DNA from 3 places in the Pantoea sp. XAF26B01_ASV70 genome. Region 3 is predicted to be linked to each of the others. Evidence: riboswitches for the same ligand, from Rfam matches in the RefSeq annotation. Region 3 holds a riboswitch; each other region holds the start of a gene.

Region 1 (5,898 bases), on a different replicon from region 3:
GGCGAAACAGAGGTCGCTCTGCATCCGGGCGTTGGCATTCAGCATCACGTAGCCCAGCCCTTCGGCCGAGCCGACCCATTCACCGATGATTGCGCCTATTGGCGCGACGGCTGCCGCCATCCGCAATCCTGAGCCCAGGGCGGGCAGCGCGGCTAACAGCCGGACATGGCGCAGTTGCGCTGCAGGTGATGCGCCCAGCGTGCGGGCCAGATCGAGATAGCCGGGCGTGACGCTACGCAGGCCATCAAAAAAGGCGGAGGTCACCGGGAAGAAGATTACGAGGACGGCCATCGCGACCTTTGCGCCCATGCCGAAACCAAACCAGAGCACCAGCAGCGGCGCCAGGGCAAAAACCGGAATCGCCTGGCTGGTGATCACCAGCGGCATCATCCAGCGCTGCAGCCACGGTGAAAAGGTCATACCCAGCGCCAGCACGCTCCCAAGCAGCACGCCGAGGGCCATGCCGCTGACGATCTCGGTCAGGGTAATCAAAGTGTGATGGCCGAGATAACCTGCGTTTTGCCACAGTGCGATGACGACCGCAGCGGGTGAGGGCAGCAGAAAGGCCGGAACCGAAGTCAGCGTGGCGAGCCACCACAGCGCAATTAGTCCGGCAAACAGCATCACTCCACGGTGAAGACCGGCAAAACCTTTGTGTAATCTCATCCCGCTATCCTGCTCAGCTGCTTCAGCAATGCGGCCTGACTCTGCATTACCTGTATGTCGTCTGCAGCCCGCGGTGGCTGGCCCGCCAGGGGCGGGCAGGTTTCAATTCCCGCAGAACCGATCACCAGCATGTGGTGACTGAGCCGACTGGCTTCAGCGGCGTCATGGGTAATCAGCAGCACGGTGTGTCCGACCAGCACTTCTGCGGCCAGCGTCTGGATCTGAGCGCGGGTGAGTGCATCCAGTGCGGAGAAGGGCTCATCCATCAGCACAACGGGCTGACGGGTGTAGAGGGTGCGGGCCAGCGCGGCGCGCTGACGCATCCCGCCGGAAAGTGTCGCGGGTCGCGCGTTTGCAGAATGGCTAAGACCTACCCGCATCAGCAGATGCTGCGCCCAGTCGCGATCGGCGCTTTCACCTTTCAGGCGACTGGCGAGGCAGACATTTTGTTCAACCGTCAGCCATGGATAGAGCAGATCCTGTTGCCCCATCCAGGCGATGCGTCCGGTCAGTGGCAGGCCGTCGCTGCCGCTGACCTGCCCGGCGGTGGGTGGCGTCAGACCAGCAATAACCCGCATCAGGCTGCTTTTTCCGACGCCGCTGGCACCCAGTAAAGCGGTAAAAGCACCGCCCGCGATCTCCAGATCAAGCTGGCTGAAGAGTGGCTGCTGGCCATAATTCAGGCTGAGCTGGCGAATTGAAATGCCTGGCGGCACCGGACTGCACGGCAGGTTCATGAGCTGATCCGCTGGGCGGCAGCATGGTTGAGACCCATCTGCCAGAAAGCGGCTTCCAGCCGGGTTGCAGTGGTGAAGATCGCCTCCAGCGGGTGAAACCGGTGTTCACCGGCACGCTGCCGGGCCAGGGTTTCAAACAGTGAAAGTGAGGAGCGAACGCCAGCCAGATAGGCTTCGTCGCCGTAATTTTCTATCCATGCCGCGTAAGGATTCCCCTCAAAGCGGGTTGCGGGATCATGCAGTAGTGTCAGGCCAATTTCAGCGTAACCGGCAACGCACGGCATCAGCGCGGTCAGCAGCTCCAGCGCATCCCCGGTGTGACCCACGTCCAGCACGTAGCGGGTGTAGTTGAGCGTTTCCACGGCTTCGGGTTCACTCGCCATAGCCGCCTCGCTGATGCCCCATTGCTGGCAGTAAGCCTGGTGAAGTGGCAGTTCGCTGACGATAGCGTTAAGCGATGCCGTTGCGCTGCGTAAGGCTGCAGGCTCGGAAAGTTTGCTGATCAGCAGGCCCCAGGCACGGGCGAAGTGCAACAGAAACAGATAATCCTGGGTGAGATAGTGGCGGAAGGCGGCGGGTGGCAGGGTGCCCTGACCGAGTTGCCGCACAAAATCGTGCCCGATATAGGCGTGCCATTGACTGCCCGCCTGCTGGCGCAGACGACCATAAAAGCCGGTGTCGAAAAGCGGATGTGACATAGGATCTCCAGTAACAGGGAGATCCGGGCATACGGTCTGGAACAGGGAATGTTGCAGGAGATGACGCAGAAAATCTGCCGACCCGTCCCTTCGCTGGCATGACCCAGATCAGGTTCAAAGGGTTCGGCTTACGCCATCTCAGCCCATTACAGGACACCCCTCGGAGACATTGGTTATACGATAATTACTGCCGGAGTACAACGGCAGTAATAAGCGTTCTGTTCCGGCGTTGCTGTCGCGCCAGTAACAGCATGACGATAGATTTTAAGTGACGTTGTCACTCAAGATCCGCACCATTACTGGCAATGACTTTTTTGTACCACCAGAAGGATTTCTTCCGCGTGCGCGCCAGCGTGCCGTTACCCAGGTCGTCGCGGTCAACATAGACAAATCCGTAGCGCTTGCTCATTTCACCCGTTGAGGCGGCAACCAGATCGATACAGCCCCAGCTGGTGTAACCCATCACTGGCACGCCATCCTCGATCGCGTCGCCCATGGCGCGGATATGTTCGCGCAGATAGCTGATGCGGTAATCATCGTTGATCTCGCCATTTGATTCGATCTCATCGCGCGCGCCCAGGCCATTCTCCACCAGAAACAGCGGCTTCTGATAGCGGTCATACATCATATTCATCGTGATGCGTAAGCCGAGCGGATCGATACCCCAGCCCCACTCACTGCGCGGTACATGCGGATTGGTCAGGGATTTCACCACATTGGCGGCGCTGCTGTTCTGCTCATTCATCTCTGCCGAGGCGCAACGTGAGGCGTAATAGCTGAACGAGACAAAATCGACGCTGTTTTTCAGAATGTCGGCATCGCCGTCAGCGATCTCAAGCGTCACACCTTTTTCACGGAACACGCGCGCGGCGTAGGCCGGATAGGCCCCACGCGCCTGCACATCAATAAAGAACAGGTTTTCGCGATCCTTTTCCAGCGCAGCCCAGACATCTTCCGGCTTGCTCGACCAGGGATAGAAGTTGCCGCCTGCCAGCATGCAGCCGACCTGGTTCATCGGATTTACTTCATGCGCGATGCGCGTTACCAGCGCGCTGGCGACCAGTTCATGATGGGCCGCCTGATACTTTACCTGATCCTTGTTCTCACCGGGTTCGAACACCAGACCGGCGCCGGAAAACGGGCTGTGCAGCAGGATATTAATCTCATTGAAGGTCAGCCAGTATTTCACCAGGCCATCAAACGCCTCAAAGCAGCTGCGGGCATAGCGGGCAAAAAAGTCGACCATTTTGCGATTGCGCCACGAGCCATATTCAGTCACCAGATGCATCGGCACATCAAAGTGACAGAGCGTGACCAGCGGTTCGATATTATATTTCCGGCACTCCTCAAAGACCGCGCGGTAAAAGGCGATGCCTTGCGGATTGGGCGTCAGTTCATCGCCATTGGGATAGAGACGGCTCCACGCAATCGACGTGCGGAACACGCTGAACCCCATCTCCGCCATCAGCGCAATGTCTTCCGGATAGCGGTGATAAAAATCGATGGCTTCATGGCTGGGATAAAATTCATCGTCACGCAGGGTAAAACGCTTTTCCAGACCGAGTTTGACCGGCATACGGTGCGGGCCATGTGGAATCATGTCGACGGTGGTTAAGCCCTTTCCGCCTTCACGAAAGCCGCCTTCACTCTGGTTGGCGGCCAGTGCGCCGCCCCATAAAAATCCTTGCGGAAACCTTGAATCAGACATGCAATCCTCTTTTCCGGGTCAGCGTGACCCTTTCCTTTAGTGGCTATTAATCGCGTTAGCGCGTTCGGTAACGGGCGCAGGTTGCGTTGCGCTTTCGGGTGCGGTTTTGGTTTCGGGTTCGGTTTCAGGAATATCTTCAAAACCTAACAGCAGCGTCAGCACAAATGACAGCACCACAGACAACACCATGACCGCACCGACCCAGACAATACTCATGGGATTGGTGGGATCGAAGAACTGTACGCTGGTAAACAGGCCGGGAGAGGCCATGGAGTGGCTGGCCAGCCCGCCAATGCCCGCGACCGCGCCGCAGATAAAACCACTGATCAGACAGGCGATCAGCGGTCGTTTTAAGCGGACCGCAACGCCATAGAGCGCCGGTTCTGAAATGCCGGCAATAATCGCTGATGCCGCCGCTGCCAGCGCGGTCTGGCGCAGTTCACGGTTTTTGGTCCGGAACGCCACCGCCAGCGACGATCCCCCCAGCGAGAGGTTGGCACCAATCTCTGACGGCATCACCATGCCCTCTTTGCCGGTTTCGGCAATGGTCTGGATGATGGTGGGGGTGAACACCCGATGCATCCCGGTCATCACCAGCAGCGGCCAGATTGCGCCCATAATCGCGACGGAAAGCCAGCCAAGATAGCCATGCACGGTGTAGACCAGCGCGGAGATGCCGCTGCCGATCCAGATACCAATCGGACCAATCAGCACAATCGCGATGGGTGCCGCAATCAGCACAATCAGCATCGGTTTCAGGAAGTTTTTAGTGACGGCAGGGGTAATACGATCCACGCCGCGCTCGATGTGCGACAGGATCCAGGTCATCACCAGCGCCGGGATCACCGTATAGGTATATTTCACCGCGGTCACCGGGATGTAAGCAAATTCCACCGCCTGACCCTGTGCCGCTTTCGCCATCAGTTCAACAAAGTTGGGATGAACCAGTACACCGGCAATGGCGATCGCCAGCGACATGTTCGTTTTGAATTTCAGCGCCGCAGAGGCGGCCACCATGATCGGCAGGAAGAAGAATGCGCCATCGCCAATCACGTTGAGGATGACCAGCGTTGATGAGCCTTTCTCAAACACGCCCGCCATATCCAGGATCATCGCCAGCAGCTTAACCATTGACCCGCCAATAATGGCCGGAATCAGCGGCGACATGGTGCCCACCAGCGCATCAAGAATACCTGCACCGATGCCTCGCAGCGTGATTTTACGTTTCACGGGTGCAGTTGATGTCGCTGCGGGCGATCCCAGCTCCAGCACCGCCTGATAAGCCTGTGACACGTTGTTACCAATGATCACCTGGCATTGAGTGTCGTTGTGCACCACGCCCATAACGCCATTGATCGCCTTGAGCCGGGGATAGTCGACCTGGTTTTCATCTTTCAACACAAACCGCAGGCGGGTCATGCAGTGGGTTACGGCTTCGATATTGGTGAGGCCGCCTAGCGCATCGACGATGGCGCGTGACACCTCGGCATAATTTCTGGGCATGATCGCTCTTCTCTGTAGGGTAAATCGGTTAAAGTTTTTATGTTTTTTCGCCTGCGGGCAGGTAAATAGGAAACCGGTTTCACAAAATCATGAAGTGCTTTCACAGCGCCGACAAGCGCCAAAATCATCCAGATCTCTTTTTTGTGAACTCCATCACCTGATGCTGCCAGGTAACCTCATACTAAGACGGGGTAAATATTTCCAACATTGAGAGGCTTAGGTAGACTGCAGGACGACGCAGCAAAGGAGCATCACCATGGCAACGATTCAGGAAGTGGCAAACAGGGCGGGCGTCTCTAAAGCGACAGTGTCACGTGTGCTCTCGGGCAATGGCTATGTCGGGCAGGAAAAGCGTGAAAAAGTACTGAAGGCGATTGCCGAAACCGGATACCGGCCCAATCTGCTGGCGCGCAACCTGGCGACAAAAACGTCTCAGACCATTGGACTGGTGATCACCAATACGCTCTACAGCGGCAGCTACTTCACTGAACTAATGGCACACTCCGCGCGCATACTGGAGCAGCAGGGCCGCCAGCTGATTCTGGCGGACGGCAAACACACCGCTGAGCAGGAAGAGGCGGCGATT
Region 2 (5,898 bases), 1.7 Mb from region 3:
GCCCGATAGCGAGTTTACCGCGCTTTATCGCCAGCTGGCCGGACGCGTTGCTGCCCAGCTTTACTGGCAGGGCGAAGTCATCCCCGGCGACATCGCCTTCCGCGCGCTCTAAGCACGACCCGACCCGCTGGCATATTGCGAAGCCAGCGGGTAGTGCATTAGCACGTAGCCGCCATGTTCGCCTTCGCCCTGTGAAATCATCTTCCAGCCATGTTTCAGGTAAAAGGCCTGCGCCGCTTTATTCTTCTGCAGGCACTTCAGCGCACCGGTTGAGGTAAAGCGCGCCTCTGCCGCCTTAAGCAAAGCGCTGCCCACGCCGCGCCCCTGCCAGTCAGGATCGACATAGAGGCTGTGCAGGAAGTTATCGTTCTCCAGCAGGCCGGCAAATCCGACCCGCTGTCCATCAGCTTCCGCGACCAGCACGGTTTCACCCAGGATTACCCCATCAAAATCTTCCAGCTGCCACTCGCTGCCGTCCAGCCAGCGCCAGTTATGCCGACGCGCCGCCAGAAACAGCGTACGCAGAAAAGGACGATCGGCTTCAGTAAACGGACGAATCTCCACAAGTCAGCTCCCTTTTAATCCGGTCTAACAAAACTAGCAGCGATTTGCGGAGAGGGGCGGAAAAGATAAAGCGGGTTAAATGTCACGTAAATCGCTGTACACTGCCTGCCGGGCCAGAGAGCATCAGGCTCTTAGCGTTTGATAGCTTTCGTTAATCAAATTGATAACGACTGCATATTAGATGTTGGCCCGGAAATTATGTAACCTGCATCACATATTTTAACGGAGGCCACCAGATGTCTATTATCAATACCAAAATCAAGCCGTTCAAAAACGCAGCATTCAAAAACGGCGAATTCATCGACGTAACCGAGAAAGACGTTGAAGGTAAATGGAGTGTGTTCTTCTTCTATCCAGCTGACTTCACCTTCGTCTGCCCGACCGAGCTGGGCGACGTGGCTGATCACTACGAAGAGTTCCAGAAACTGGGCGTAGATATCTACTCCGTTTCTACCGATACCCACTTTACCCACAAAGCCTGGCACGGTTCTTCTGACACCATCGCGAAAATCCAGTACACGATGATCGGTGACCCGACTGGCGCGCTGACCCGTAACTTCGAAATCATGCGCGAAGACGAAGGTCTGGCTGACCGTGGTACCTTTATCGTTGACCCGGAAGGCGTTATCCAGGCAATCGAAATCACTGCTGAAGGCATTGGCCGTGACGCCTCTGACCTGCTGCGCAAAGTGAAAGCGGCTCAGTACGTGGCTTCTCACCCAGGTGAAGTGTGCCCGGCTAAATGGAAAGAAGGTGATGCAACACTGGCTCCGTCTCTGGACCTGGTTGGCAAAATCTAATTCCGCTTCGGCCTTTCGACCATTCTCCAATCGGGTGCTGCGGCACCCGATTTTTTGACCAGGATATCACTATGCTCGACACAAATCTGAAAACCCAGCTCAAGGCTTACCTTGAGAAATTAACCAAACCTGTTGAGTTGATTGCCACGCTGGACGAAGGTGCAAAATCAACCGAGATCCGTGAACTGTTGGTTGATATCGCCGGTTTGTCTGAAAAAGTCAGCTTCCGCGAAGAGAACGATCGTCAGGTGCGTAAGCCCTCATTTCTGATCACCAACCCAGGTTCGAACAGTGGCCCGCGTTTTGCCGGTTCACCTCTGGGTCACGAATTTACCTCACTGGTGCTGGCACTGTTACAGACCGGTGGGCATCCGTCGAAAGAAGCACAAAGCCTGCTGGATCAGATTGCCGCGCTGGACAGCGACTTCCATTTCGAAACCTACTATTCACTCTCATGCCATAACTGCCCTGACGTCGTACAGGCGCTGAACCTGATGGCGGTGATTAACCCGCGCATCAGCCACACCGCTATCGACGGTGGCCTGTTCCAGAACGAGATTCAGGAACGTAACGTGATGGGCGTGCCAGCGGTTTACCTCAATGGTAAAGAGTTTGGTCAGGGTCGCATGAGCCTGGCGGAAATCGTCAGCAAAGTGGATACCAATGCCGACAAACGTGCAGCGGAAGAGCTGAACAAGCGTGACGCCTATGAAGTCCTGATTATCGGCAGCGGCCCGGCGGGCGCAGCGGCAGCCATCTACTCAGCACGTAAAGGTATCCGTACCGGCCTGCTGGGTGAGCGTTTTGGCGGTCAGGTGCTGGACACGGTCGATATCGAAAACTATATCTCCGTACCGAAAACCGAAGGGGCCAAACTGGCCGGTTCACTGCGCGCACATGTGGATGATTACAACGTGGACGTTATTGAAAGCCAGAGCGCGATCAAACTGATCCCGGCAGCGAAGGAGGGCGGAATGCACGCCATCGAAACCGCCTCTGGCGCAGTATTGAAATCACGCAGCATCATCCTGGCGACCGGCGCACGCTGGCGTAACATGGGTGTACCGGGTGAAGAAGAGTATCGCACCAAAGGCGTGACCTACTGCCCACACTGCGATGGCCCGCTGTTTAAAGGCAAACGCACGGCGGTGATCGGCGGCGGTAACTCCGGCGTGGAAGCGGCCATCGATCTGGCCGGTATCGTCGAACACGTTACGCTGCTGGAGTTTGCCGGTGAGATGCGCGCCGATCAGGTGCTGCAGGATAAGCTGCGCAGCCTGAAGAACGTGGATGTGATCCTGAACGCGCAAACCACCGAAGTGAAAGGCGACGGCACCAAAGTTACCGGCCTGCACTATATCGACCGTACGACGCAGACCACTCATGAGCTGCCGCTCTCCGGTATCTTCGTTCAGATCGGTCTGCTGCCGAATACCCCATGGCTGGAAGGTGCGGTTGAGCGCAACAAAATGGGTGAGATCATCATCGATGGTAAATGCGAAACTAGCCTGAAAGGCGTGTTCGCCGCGGGCGACTGCACCACCGTACCGTACAAGCAGATCATCATCGCCAGCGGCGAAGGTGCTAAAGCCTCACTGAGCGCTTTTGACTATCTGATTCGTACCAAATCGGCTGAGTAACTTTTAGTTAGCCAGACAATAGCCCCTCAGCACGCGTGCTGAGGGGCTTTTTTTTTAGCCTGTTAATAGCCCGCCAGCGTCATCAGCATCATCCAGATTGGTGTTGTCACCGCCGCAAACACGGTAGAAAAGAGCATGCTCGCCGCCGCCGGGCCGGTAATGACATTAAACTTCTGCGACATCAGATAGACGTTAACCCCGACTGCCATCGATCCCAGCAGCACCACCACTTTACTCTCCAGCGGCGGCAGATCGGTCAGCCACGCGATAGCCCATACCGTCATCGGTTGCAGCACCAGCTTCAGCAGGCAGATGGTATAGCTCTCTTTTAAGCCATCCCGCACCCGATAGTGCGCCAGGCTCATGCCCAGCGTCACCAGCGACAAGGGTGCGGCCAGTGAGGCCAGCATCTTTAGCGGTTCAGCGGCCAGCAGCGGCAAGGGACGTTGCAGAAAGCTCCAGGCTGTACCGCTGAGAATACCGATGATCAGCGGATTCTTCAGCACGCCGAGCAGGGTGCGCCAGAGTCCTTCCAGCGAGAAGCTGCCCTGTTTTGCCCACTCGACCGAAACGGTCAGTAAGGTCCAGAGGATCAAGCTGTTAAACACCAGCACCAGCGCCACCGGGGGCAGGGCTTCTGGCCCCAGCAGCACCGTGGCCACCGGGATCCCCAGCATGACGTTATTGGAAAAGATGCCGCCCAGCGCAAAAACCGACGCCGCTACGCCATCCAGATTAAACAGCCTTGTTGCCAGCAGTCGTCCCACGATAAACACCAGCAGGCAACTGCCGAAAAAGGCCAGCAACAGGCGCGCATCCACCGGCGGACTTTGCGAGAAGGTGCTCATCACCCGAAACAGCATGCAGGGCAGGGCAACGTTAAACACAAAGCGGTTCATCCCTTCGCTGATGCTGGCGGGCCATTTCCCGAGGCGCGTCAGGCAGTACCCCAGCAGGATCAGGATAAACAGCGGGGCTGACAGGTAAATTTGATGGCTTAAGCTTTCAAACAGCAGTGGCATAGAGAGAGTCTGGTCAGACGATGATTAGTTACCAGACTAACAAATTGCTAACTAACTGTTAACCTGAGCTGTGTCCGGAATGACCGTTGCCGGGACGCTAACCTAACCAGCGGCGCGCCTGCCGATCGCTGATGTCGCGATAATAGACCCGGTGAATAATTTCGCCACAGCCTGTGCAACGGGCGGAGATATAGGTGGAGAGGTACTGTCTGCCATTGGGTGCCACGGCACCCCTGCGTTCAATATTAATATCCTGCCATCGATGGCGGTGTGGAATAAGCGCTAAAAATCGCATCATACATCCTGAATAGTATGAAGTTCCGCTTCAGGAGTTTTCTAACCCCATGAAATAAAGTGTTTTTTACGATGATGCTGCAAGCAGGTTAATTATTATGGGATAACCAGAGTCACTGCGGGAAATATTACCTATCCGGGTAATAAGCGGGGCTACCTATAAAGAGGTATCTCGTTAACCCGCAGCATTAAGCCTTTTTTTGCACCCTCAGGCGTTGATCGGGATCATGTGAATTGTTTCAGCTCTGATTATTTCCCAGGCGGGAGTCGCTTGCTTTCGCTGCGCGGCTTGCCTATGCTGCAAGCCGTAATACGACTCGGGGTGCCGCTTTCCACACGGAAAGGGCTGAGAAAAACCCGCTGACCTGAACTGGATAATGCCAGCGTAGGGAAGTCTGATGCCTGACCGCATTCGCCTTCTTGTTCGCCGGTTGGGAGCTACGATGACACATCAATCTCAACACCTTTCTGCCGCGCACTTCGCGCCCATTCTGCACGCTTTCCGGCGCCAGTCACCGCTGGTGCACTGTATGACCAATGACGTGGTCCAGAACTTCACCGCCAACGTGTTGCTGGCACTCCATGCCTCACCGGCGATGGTGATCGATGCCGCTGAGGCTGCCCAGTTCAGTAGCATGGCCGATGCACTGCTGATTAACGTGGGCACCTTAACCCGCGATCGCCAGCAGGCGATGCAGGCTGCCGTCACCGCGGCTAATCAGGCGGGCACGCCCTGGACACTCGATCCGGTTGCCGTCGGCGCGCTGACGCTGCGCAGTGACTTCTGCCAGCAGTTGTTAAACCAGCAACCGGCGGTGATTCGGGGGAATGCGTCAGAGATTCTGGCGCTGGCACAACAGGCCAGCGGCGGGCGCGGTGTCGACACGCTGCATCAGGCGGATGCAGCACTCGATGCGGCCCAACAGCTCGCGGAAACCTGGAGCACGCTGGTGGTCGTCACCGGTGAAGTGGACTACGCCACCGATGGTCAGCGACTCCTTGCTGTACACGGTGGAAGCCCCTTAATGACACAGGTAGTCGGGACCGGCTGCGCCCTCTCGGCAGTGGTGGCGGGTTTCAGCTCTCTGCCTGGCGATCGGCTGATGAATGTCGCGGCCGCCTGTCAGGTGATGGCGCTGGCGGGTGAAAAGGCAGCGGCGCAGGCTGCCGGCCCCGGCAGCTTTGCCACGGCGTTTATTGATGCACTCTGGACGCTGGAGGGTAATCATGAAGCGTATTAACGCTCTGACGATTGCGGGTACCGATCCCAGCGGCGGCGCAGGGATTCAGGCCGATCTCAAGACCTTCTCCGCTCTGGGAGCCTATGGCACCAGCGTCATCACCGCGCTGGTGGCACAGAACACCTGCGGCGTGCAGTCGGTTTATCGCATTACGCCTGACTTTGTTGCTGCCCAGCTCGATTCGGTGCTCAGTGATGTGCGCATCGACAGCGCAAAAATTGGCATGCTGTCAGAAACAGCTATCGTGGAGCAGGTTGCGGCCCGGCTGAGCAATGCGGCAATCCCGTTTATCGTGCTGGACACGGTCATGGTTGCGAAAAGTGGTGATGCGCTGCTC
Region 3 (5,898 bases):
AAATGTAGACCAGACAGGGGGCCAATGTGAAGCCTCCAGGCGCGCTAATTCGGGCCTGAAGTCACGTTTTATCGCCTTACTGCTGGAAATTTATACCGATGTTGCTAATTCCCGCTTCACGCAGGTCAGATCGCAGACCTTTAATCAATTCAAGGTCGCGCTCTTCACACTCCGCCAGCAGGCGGAAAATCTCCCACTGAAGGTCCCACTCATCGATGATAGCCGGGTTTTCACGCAGCTCTTCGTCGGTCATTTCGCGTCCAGCCTGGGTCATTTCCAGCATGGCGATAGTAGTAATTGAGGTCTCGCTGACTTCAATTGCATGCTCAAGAGTTTCACCGCTCAGCTGCGCATGGACGACTTCGCTTAATGCCACACAGGCATCGATAGCCGGATAAACGCCGTAAACCTCAAACGCATCACCATCCGGAATGGCGGCTTCGAGCTTTTCCAGCTGGCTGTCGAAGTTAATCTTCGCATCTTTGACCGTCAGGTTTTCCCAGATCAGATCAAGAATGCGGCGATAGAGTGCCGGATCGGCAAATTCAGTCTGCTCGCAGAACGCACGATAGTTGGGATACATGCGCTCGCACAGGCAGGCCATAAAAGTAAGGTGCTGCCAGCTTTCCAGCTTCGCCAGACGCAGATGAACGGGATTTTGTAACATAAAGGTGGCTCTTATTCGTTTCGCTGGCCGCAGTGTAACTGCAAAACCGCAGCACAAACAGTGTTAAAGCGCGTTTTGCCAGCGCTGGAAAGCGGTTCGGTTCGAGGCAACCGCGTCGGCCCAGCGGGTCGGTTCCGGCAGCCGGTAACCACGCGTACAGTTTTCGACCCACTGCAGCGCGGTATCCAGGCTGACACGATGGCCGGTGGCGACAAACAGCGGATTACACCGCAGCTTGCTGCGCCATACCCAGCCTATCTGCTCGCCTTTGTCGATCAGTGGCTGACGACTGCCAGGCTGCGCATCCAGATCGGCAAAACGGCCACACAGGCGACTTTTCGCGACACCAATGGTGGGCACATCGACCAGCAGGCCAAAATGTGACGCGACGCCAAGTCGTCGTGGATGCGAAATACCATGTCCATCCACAAACAGCAGGTCCGGCTTTTGCTCCAGCATCTGCCAGGCGGCCATCAGCGCTGGATATTCACGGAATGAGAGAAAGCCCGGAATATAAGGCATGGTGGTCTCAACGCGTGCGATGCGGTGCTCCACCAGCTTTAAGGAGGGATACTCCAGTATCACCATCGCCGCCCGGGTGATGGTGCCTTCCTGCTCAAATCCAACGTCCGCCCCGCCGATAAAGCGGGGTGGCAGCACATCAAAGTCATCTTCACGCACCACATCAGCGGCGCGTTGTAACTGCTCAGCGCGAAGTGCGGCAATATCCATGATTACTCCTGATGCCAGGGACGTGATAAACGGTGTACCGCCTCAACAAAGACGCCCGCATTTTCCGGTGGCACATCCAGATGAATACCATGCCCCAGATTAAAGACATGCCCGGTGCCCGAGCCAAAGCGCTCCAGGATCCCAGCCACTTCCTGTTCGATACGCTCAGGTGCCGCATAGAGCATAGAAGGATCCATGTTGCCCTGCAGGGCGACTTTGTCGCCCACGCGACGGCGTGCGTCATCAATATCGGTGGTCCAGTCGAGACCCAGCGCGTCACAACCGGTGGCGGCCATCGCTTCCAGCCACTGTCCGCCGCCTTTGGTGAAGAGCGTCACCGGCACGCGGCGACCGTCGTTTTCACGCAGCAGGCCATCGACAATTTTGTGCATGTAATGGAGTGAGAATTCGCGGTAATCACGACCGGTCAGCACGCCGCCCCAGGTATCAAATACCATAACGGACTGCGCACCGGCGCGGATCTGAGCATTGAGATAGAGGATGACGCTGTCGGCCAGCTTATCCAGCATCGCGTGGAGCGTAGCGGGATCGGCATACATCATCTTCTTAATTTTGGTAAACGCCTTGCTGCTCCCGCCTTCCACCATATAGGTGGCCAGCGTCCACGGACTGCCAGAGAAGCCAATCAGCGGCAGGTCGCCGTTCAGGTTCTTACGGATGGTACGGACAGCATTCATCACATAGCCCAGCTCCATTTCGGGATCGGGCACCGGTAAACGCTCAACGTCAGCGCGACAGGTCACAGGGTTTGAGAAACGCGGGCCTTCGCCGGTTTCAAAGTAGAGACCCAGTCCCATCGCATCCGGAATGGTCAGGATGTCACTGAAGAGGATGGCGGCATCCAGCGGATAACGGCGCAGCGGCTGCAGGGTGACTTCACAGGCCAGCTCGGCGTTTTTACACAGCGACATAAAGTCACCCGCCTGGGCGCGTGTCGCTTTGTACTCCGGCAAATAGCGCCCGGCTTGTCGCATCATCCAGACCGGCGTGACATCAACCGGCTGACGTAACAGGGCACGCAAATAACGATCGTTCTTCAGTTCACTCATCTCAACACTCTCTCAATAACAGGCGTGTAGTGTAGCACTTTCACACTTCGGCGCGGCACAGAGCGACGGTATCTTCAATCAGGCGGCGCGCCACGGTGCCTGGCGGTGGCAGCAACGGCAGCTCATCAAAACGGAACCAGGCCGCATCCAGCAGCTCTTTACCATCGTGCTGCAGATCGCCGCTGTCATACTCCGCCATAAAGGCTGTCATCAGCGATTGCGGGAAGGGCCACGGCTGGGAGGTAACGTAACGGACGTTTTTGACGCGGATATTGCTCTCTTCCATCACTTCGCGGGCAACGGCCTGCTCCAGCGTCTCGCCCACCTCCACAAAACCCGCCAGCACGGTGTAGACCTTGTTGCGATGGCGGGCATGATTCGCCAGCAGGATTTCATCACCGCGACGGATAGCCACAATGATGCAGGGTGCGATCTGCGGATAGTAACGCTCGCGACAATGGCTGCAGAGACAGGCAAATTCATGTTTGCTTTGGTGCATTTCATGGCCGCAATAGCCGCACCAGCGATGAGAACGGTAGAATTCCGCCAGTTGCACACCGCGACCCACCAGCTGAAACAGCGCCACATCCTGATCGATCAGCTGTCGTACTGAGAACATATCGGCAGAACGCGGCTCACAAATCAGCCAGACTTTTTCGCCCTGCCACTCACCGATGGTCCGGGCTTTACTACCGGTCAAACCAAATTTTTCGGCGTTTCCGTGGGGTAAATCACCTTGTGGTAACCAAAGTTTCTGTTCATGGCTGACAATCCACCATCCAGCGTCTACGCTTGAGATTTCGCATTGCATTTATTTCGTCATCCTTAGCGTCAACTCGCACGCTGAAGTCCTGATGTTAAGTGTGTAGATAAACAACTATAACTCACATGGAGTTAGATATGCTTAACCAGTTAGACGTCCTGGCTGAACGCGTAGGTGGCAGTAATGAACTGGTCGATTCGTGGCTTGAAGCCCGTCGTCAGCTACTGGTGACCTATTATCACCTGGTCGGACTTAAACCAAACAAAGAGGCGCTGACGCGTCTTGATGAGCAGGCTCTGGACAACTTCTGTCACGGTCTGGTCGATTATCTTTCTGCGGGTCACTTCAGTATCTATGAACGCGTGATCAGTGAAATGAGTGGCGACAGCCCGATGATTGCCGCCGCACAGATCTATCCACCGCTGGAAGCCAATACTGAGCGTCTGATGCAGCTGTATGACGGCCACCTGCAGCAGGCAATCGACGACGAGAACTGCATGACCTTCCAGCAGGCACTCTCCGAAGTGGGTGAAGTGCTGGAAGCACGCTTTACGCTGGAAGATAAGCTGATCCAGCTGGCATGGGATAACCAGCTTGTCCCCCCGCCGGTTGCCAATGACAGCCATATCGCGCGTCCGGCTTAATCATCATCTCCGGCAAAGGGGTTGAGATTATCCCGTAGCCCTTTTATGCTGAACAGGTTCTGAGGAGAGTGCTCCAAAGAACCTTTTTGATTTTTGCTTTGAAATATAAGGTTTTTACATCTGGCTCTGTTATCAGACACCAGCGTAAAAACAGCTTCTTGTCGGAGTGCCCAGTTGGGCTGAGACCGTTAATTCGGGATCCGCGGAACCTGATCAGGTTAGAACCTGCGAAGGGAACAAGAGTAAATATTCTCTGTATGCCAGCATGCTAACGCTGTCTATACGGTTACTCCTTCCGAACTCCGGACAAGCATCGTTCCCCCTTAACAGGATGATTGCTATGTCTGACCAAAAAACAACCCGTCGTGAACAGCGTGCCCAGGCGCAGGAATTTATTGATTCCCTGCAAAGCGGCAGTGCATTTCCCCAGTCCCGCCGCATCTGGATTACCGGCAGCCGCGAGGATATTCGCGTTCCCATGCGTGAAATCGTGCTAAGCCCGACTCACATCGGCGGCAGCAAAGAACAGCCTCTCTATGAGCAGAACGAAGCGGTACCGGTCTATGACACGGCGGGTGCCTATGGCGATCCCGCGGCACAGATCGATGTTCATCGGGGCCTGGAAAAGCTGCGCGCCCGCTGGATTGCTGAACGCGACGACAGCGAACTTCTCGAACAGAACAGCTCGGGTTATACCCAGCAGCGGCTGGCTGACGAGGGGCTGGATCATCTGCGTTTCGATCAACTGCCGACACCGCGCCGTGCCCGCGCAGGCTGCTGCGTCACGCAATTGCACTATGCCCGCCAGGGGATCATCACCCCGGAGATGGAATTTATCGCACTGCGGGAAAACATGGGCCGTGAGCGAATCCGCAGTGAGGTATTGCTGCAACAGCATCCCGGCCACAGTTTTGGCGCGCATCTGCCAGCCAGTATCACGCCCGAGTTTGTGCGTCAGGAGGTCGCTGCCGGACGCGCCATTATCCCTGCCAATATCAATCACCCTGAATCGGAGCCGATGATCATTGGCCGCAACTTTCTGGTTAAGGTCAATGCCAACATCGGTAACTCGGCGGTGACCTCTTCTATTGAGGAAGAGGTGGAAAAACTGGTCTGGTCGACTCGCTGGGGTGCCGATACGGTGATGGATCTCTCTACCGGTCGTTATATTCATGAAACGCGCGAATGGATTTTGCGAAACAGCCCGGTGCCAATCGGTACAGTGCCGATTTATCAGGCGCTGGAAAAAGTGAATGGCGTGGCCGAGGCGCTGAACTGGGAAATATTCCGCGATACGCTGCTTGAGCAGGCGGAACAGGGTGTCGATTACTTCACTATCCACGCTGGCGTGCTGCTGCGTTATGTCCCGATGACGGCGAAACGTCTGACCGGGATTGTATCGCGGGGTGGATCTATCATGGCGAAATGGTGCCTGTCGCATCATCAGGAGAGCTTCCTGTATCAGCACTTCCGGGAGATTTGTGAAATCTGCGCCGCCTATGATGTCTCCCTGTCGCTGGGCGATGGCCTTCGTCCGGGTTCCATTCAGGATGCCAACGATGAGGCGCAGTTTGCCGAACTGCGTACCCTGGGCGAACTGACCCGTATTGCCTGGGAATATGACGTTCAGGTCATGATTGAAGGCCCGGGGCACGTCCCGATGCATATGATCCGCCGCAACATGACCGAACAGCTCGACCTGTGCGATGAAGCCCCCTTCTACACCCTTGGCCCGCTGACCACCGACATCGCGCCCGGCTATGACCATTTCACCTCCGGTATCGGTGCTGCCATGATTGGCTGGTTTGGTTGCGCCATGTTGTGTTACGTCACGCCCAAAGAGCATCTGGGTCTGCCGAACAAAGAGGATGTGAAGCAGGGGTTGATCACCTACAAAATCGCGGCGCATGCCGCCGATCTGGCGAAAGGCCATCCGGGTGCGCAGATCCGTGATAACGCCATGTCCAAAGCGCGCTTTGAGTTCCGCTGGGAAGATCAGTTTAATCTGGCGCTGGATCCCCA

What was found. Region 3 has a riboswitch for thiamine pyrophosphate ahead of thiC (phosphomethylpyrimidine synthase ThiC). Riboswitches for the same ligand answer to the same signal wherever they lie in the genome.
Region 1: another riboswitch for thiamine pyrophosphate. It lies ahead of ACX8ZY_RS19930 (TenA family protein); the one in region 3 lies ahead of thiC (phosphomethylpyrimidine synthase ThiC).
Region 2: another riboswitch for thiamine pyrophosphate. It lies ahead of thiM (hydroxyethylthiazole kinase); the one in region 3 lies ahead of thiC (phosphomethylpyrimidine synthase ThiC).

The regions. Positions count from the first base shown of each region.
Region 1 is NZ_JBTNCJ010000002.1:88,830-94,727, forward strand. Features, by position in the region: gene ACX8ZY_RS19920 (ABC transporter permease) at 1-666, opposite strand, end outside; gene ACX8ZY_RS19925 (ABC transporter ATP-binding protein) at 663-1,403, opposite strand; gene ACX8ZY_RS19930 (TenA family protein) at 1,400-2,101, opposite strand; TPP riboswitch at 2,170-2,272, opposite strand; gene ACX8ZY_RS19935 (6-phospho-beta-glucosidase) at 2,379-3,809, opposite strand; gene ascF (PTS cellobiose/arbutin/salicin transporter subunit IIBC) at 3,846-5,312, opposite strand; gene ACX8ZY_RS19945 (LacI family DNA-binding transcriptional regulator) at 5,569-5,898, shown strand, end outside.
Region 2 is NZ_CM137251.1:1,530,638-1,536,535, forward strand. Features, by position in the region: gene apbC (iron-sulfur cluster carrier protein ApbC) at 1-112, shown strand, start outside; gene ACX8ZY_RS07215 (GNAT family N-acetyltransferase) at 109-564, opposite strand; gene ahpC (alkyl hydroperoxide reductase subunit C) at 801-1,364, shown strand; gene ahpF (alkyl hydroperoxide reductase subunit F) at 1,436-3,004, shown strand; gene ACX8ZY_RS07230 (AEC family transporter) at 3,067-4,026, opposite strand; gene ACX8ZY_RS07235 (hypothetical protein) at 4,124-4,321, opposite strand; TPP riboswitch at 4,629-4,729, shown strand; gene thiM (hydroxyethylthiazole kinase) at 4,764-5,561, shown strand; gene thiD (bifunctional hydroxymethylpyrimidine kinase/phosphomethylpyrimidine kinase) at 5,548-5,898, shown strand, end outside.
Region 3 is NZ_CM137251.1:3,942,973-3,948,870, forward strand. Features, by position in the region: gene ACX8ZY_RS18620 (YjaG family protein) at 77-667, opposite strand; gene nfi (deoxyribonuclease V) at 731-1,399, opposite strand; gene hemE (uroporphyrinogen decarboxylase) at 1,402-2,469, opposite strand; gene nudC (NAD(+) diphosphatase) at 2,510-3,280, opposite strand; gene ACX8ZY_RS18640 (Rsd/AlgQ family anti-sigma factor) at 3,370-3,876, shown strand; TPP riboswitch at 4,029-4,129, shown strand; gene thiC (phosphomethylpyrimidine synthase ThiC) at 4,217-5,898, shown strand, end outside.